Regions from separate parts of the Paenibacillus sp. JT22N12 genome, predicted to be linked through region 1. Evidence: riboswitches for the same ligand, from Rfam matches in the RefSeq annotation. Region 1 holds a riboswitch; the other holds the start of a gene.

Region 1 (2,193 bases):
AAAGAAGAGGCAATCGCCTCTTCTTATAATGGCATATTTATGTTTAAAATACGATATGAATGAGGTAAACCCTTATTAAAGGAGTTAAGTCCCAAGGTTAAATTGCCTCCGGCTTATTCGGCCCGAGCACATAAACTGTGTATCCTCGTTTGAGACCAAACTTCTCAGCATAAGACTCACTTTCAAAATAAACATCGATTTTTTTGCCTTTGACGGCACTGCCCGTATCTTCCGCTCTGCGGAAACCGATACCCTCAATGTAGACCCACCAGCCGATGGGAATAACCTTCGGGTCAACCGCGATAGTTCTTCCCTCTTGAACCGTCGCACCTGATGCCGTTATCCCATATTGCGGATGACTCTTTGACTTGCCCGTTGATGAAACGCCCGCAGCGTAAGCGGTCAGCGTTACATTCTTCAAAATCTGTTTAGGCTTCAGCTTGTCGCCCCGCTTGGTCGTTACTGTAGAAGAGCCCGCCTTCGCCGAGAGCGTAACTACATTCGTTTCCGGTTTCTTGGTACCGACAGCCACCACTTTATCGACCGACTCCGCTTTCGTCAGCTTGGTAACCATAATCTGGGACACAAGCACCCCATCCGCATATACGTTCTCAAACTGTTTGACTACTTTGCCTTCATTGCCGTTCTGAATAAGCTTCAGTTTGCCCTGCTCGAGCTTGGGGTCTTCCTTCTTCACGACCGAAAAGGGAACAGTGTAAGCTTTCTCAGACATTTTCTTCTCGATCCGTGTGACCGTTACACTCATGTTGGACTTCACTCTGTCCTCCAGGGCAGGCCATACTTTATCTTGATTGCGTATCAGTATATCCGCTTGATCGATCACTGCCTTAACCGTTCTTTCTGTCGTGTACAACGTTCTTACCTTGCCGTCTGCCTTCACATGGACCGGTACCGCTTGGTCAATGACGATGCGGTCGCCGTCCTTTATTCCCCCGTTAAGAGGTAAGGACACCTTGTCATACTGCCCTATCGTGATGGCTTGTTCATCCAGTAGGCGTTGAAGGACCCATTGTTTTGTCGAAACAATGGTTTCTTGTCCGTTCACTACTACGGAGACGTGCTTGTCAGCCGTTCCGTACAACAACACCAGAAACATGAAAGTCATAGCGATTGAGATCAGAGCGCTCAGTAATATTAAACGCACGTTCTCATGCTTCCATCGCAATGCGAAAGACATGCTGGATGATCGTTTACCATGGGTATCCTTAAGCTGGAGTGCGCCCACTTCTTCGGTCCTCCTTCATAGCCCCGCCGCCTAGTTACATGATTGCCTTTGACGGTTCTATTGTTTTTGTTGGCGTGATTGCACGCCACTCCTCATTTCCAACCTCGACCTCCATGCTAAACCCTATGTCGTCTTTTTACGCAATATTCAAAATAAAAGAAGCCGACGACGACAGAGGATCTGTTTCGTGGCTTCCCAGATGACGACGGGACATGGATTAAATGCACGAGGTTGATCTCTCTTATAACACTATTACGCTGGCGAGGTTAGCTGTCGGATTCGGGCGAGAGAGTCGCCCTATTCATGGCTGGCATGTCTACCACATGCTTCCATAAAATTCACCCCAAGAAGAATTCAACATTTACTGCCCTTCGTCCGATACGAAGTGTATCAATGTTTGGTTCCCCCGCTCTCCGACTTCGGAGATTAAGCGATATTTTGGAAAAGGAATGCAAGTTTTGAAGCTCTGAGATGAATGATACCGCCTTTTGCTGCTCATTGTAAAGAAGAGATTAATCGCGATTTTAACGAATTTTAAGGAAAATCACGTGAAAAACTGCCAATTTACTGACTCAAAATTAGTTTTTTCACTCGAAATGTCTTGATTGCTGCCTCTTATAGCCCTTTTTCTTTAAAAGCAAAACAATTCTGAGCATTCTCTGTCGTAATTTTCGAGATTTCTTCTACAGATTTCCCTCTAATTTCGGCAACCGTTTCTGCTACAAGACGGACAAAAGCGGGCTCGTTTCGTTTCCCCCTGTAGGGGTGGGGAGCTAAATAAGGAGCATCGGTCTCGATCAAAATACGGTCAAGCGGGACCTGTGCAAGCACCTCTTTGGGAACACGCGCGTTCTTGAATGTGAGCGGTCCACCGAACGAAATATAGAAATTCATGTCGAGGCATTGTTTCGCCGTCTCCCAGCTGCCTGAGAAGCAGTGCATGACTC
Region 2 (2,193 bases), on a different contig from region 1:
CGGCATCGTGGTGCCGTAAGCAGAAGGCAGGGAATATCGGGCTGCATCTGACGCTAACAAGCGAGATCGCCGCTTTGCCCTGGAAAAGCCTGACCGGCGATCCGTCGCTGGAGGGCCCGGACGGGCGCATGCACGCCACCATCGAAGCCTTCGAACGGCAGTCCGATCCGAAGGCGGTTGTACGGGAAATGCAGGCGCAGTTCGAGGCGGTGAAGCAGGCAGGTCTGACGGTCTCCCATGCGGATAATCATATGGGAAGTCTCTATGGGCTGGCGACAGGCAGAAGCTATCTGCCGCAGGTGCTGTGGCAGTGCTCCCGGCGCGGCCTGCCATTCCGTCTGTTCCGCTGGATCGATCCCCGGGACAAGTTTCTGGCGTCTATTCGGGGGGCGGAGCAGGCGCTGCGCAAGGTGGTCCATCTTGCGGATACGCTCGGCGTGCCGATACCGGATTATCTGCTGAGCCATACGTATGGCGTGGAAGAAGGGGAAACCTATGAGAGCTTCAAGCAAATGATGCTGGCAAAGCTCTACGATCTTCCCGAGGGAATCTGCGAGACTTATATTCATCCGGCAGCCGAGGACGAGCGTATGAGCGCCCTTGTTCCATCCTGGGAGAAGCGGGTATGGGAATACAAGCTGATGCAGGGTGATGATTTCGCTTATGCGCTGAGGGATGCCAAGGTTGCCCTGGCGACTTACGATGATGTGCGCAAGTACAGAAAAAAGCCAAGGCTCAAATCCGCGGCTGTGCTGTTGAGATCGCTTTTGACCAGACAAAAATAATGGGCAGGAAACATAATAGGTCATAAATGAAGATATCCTGCGAAAAAGGTTGGTAGGAAGAGGATAGGATCTATGTAAGCGTTTATATCGCTATATAGGGTAATGAGCTAAAATATTCTCCAGTTTCCGTTGCTGTACAACAAATAAGTGAAGGAGTAATATTCAGTAAGTGAAGCAGCAAGTCGTGGAAAAGAGTTTCAATTTCATAAAAATCCTTAATCGCTGAGTTCTGAAACAGAAACGGGGGAACCATGGAGGCAGATGCAGTTGATCTGGTCTCAGGGGTGAATCACCTGGCGCAAGCCAAGGTGTAGGGCGACTCTCGCGCCCGAATCCGACAGCTAACCTCGTAAGCGTACGGAAGAGGAATTATCGTTGTTTTAACCATGTTCAATTATGGATAAAGCCGGGAAAGCTCCTAACTTTCTGCGGCTTTTTTTATGCTTGAAATAAGGGATAGGATCATTTGCTTCACAACAAAATGCAGCTAAAAGGGGAAGTCACAGTGGTAGGCAGATTCAAACGGTTATTAATCGGACGTCCAATGAAAAGTGCGGAAATTGAAGGGGAAAAGCTGACCAAACTTAAAGCGCTTGCGGTATTGTCCTCGGATGCGCTCTCTTCAGTCGCTTACGGGACGGAACAAATTCTGATCGTTCTGATGGCTGCGGGCTTCGCGGCGGTATGGTATTCCATCCCCATCTCGCTTGCTGTGCTGGGTCTTCTCCTGATTCTGATTTTGTCTTACAGGCAAACGATCTTCGCTTATCCCGCCGGAGGCGGGGCTTATGTAGTAGCCAAGGACAATCTGGGCGTCCGCACCGGACTGCTGGCCGGAGGCTCGCTGCTTGTCGATTACATTCTTACTGTCGCCGTCAGCACATCCGCCGGGACTGATGCCATTACATCGGCTTTTCCGTCCCTGCATGATCACCGCGTACTGATTGCACTCATCATGATTTTGTTCTTGACCATTATCAGCCTGCGCGGAATTACGGAATCCGCGTCCGTGCTTGCCATGCCCGTTTATTTGTTTGTCTTCGCGATTTTCGCACTCATTATTTCGGGAATCATCAAGTATGCGCTCGGAGGCGTTGACGCGCATCCTCCGGAAATCGGCGCCGCTGTATCGAATATCAGTCTTTTCCTGCTTCTGAAGGCCTTCAGCTCCGGCTGTTCCGCGCTCACCGGCGTGGAGGCGGTGTCCAACGCCATACCGAACTTCAAGCAGCCAGCCAATCGCAATGCCGCCGCCACACTGATCATGATGGGCGCCATTCTGGGCGCCATGTTTGTGGGAATCAGCCTTCTCGCCTACTGGTACGGCATTACGCCGAATCCGAAGGAAACCGTAGTCTCCCAGATCGCCGATTCCACCTTCGGCAGAGGCGTGATTTATTATATCATC

Evidence for each region. A riboswitch is a leader RNA that binds a small molecule or an ion and turns the genes downstream of it on or off. The one in region 1 is predicted to bind cyclic di-AMP.
Region 2: another riboswitch for cyclic di-AMP. It lies ahead of AC0YOA_RS35250 (APC family permease); the one in region 1 lies ahead of AC0YOA_RS35705 (ubiquitin-like domain-containing protein).

Annotation. Positions count from the first base shown of each region.
Region 1 covers NZ_JBWDNU010000020.1:58,444-60,636, forward strand. Annotated here, with positions in the region: gene AC0YOA_RS35705 (ubiquitin-like domain-containing protein) at 98-1,246, opposite strand; cyclic di-AMP (ydaO/yuaA leader) riboswitch at 1,487-1,689, opposite strand; gene AC0YOA_RS35710 (TatD family hydrolase) at 1,862-2,193, opposite strand, start outside.
Region 2 covers NZ_JBWDNU010000019.1:62,515-64,707, reverse strand. Annotated here, with positions in the region: gene AC0YOA_RS35255 (polysaccharide deacetylase family protein) at 1-785, shown strand, start outside; cyclic di-AMP (ydaO/yuaA leader) riboswitch at 996-1,156, shown strand; gene AC0YOA_RS35250 (APC family permease) at 1,291-2,193, shown strand, end outside.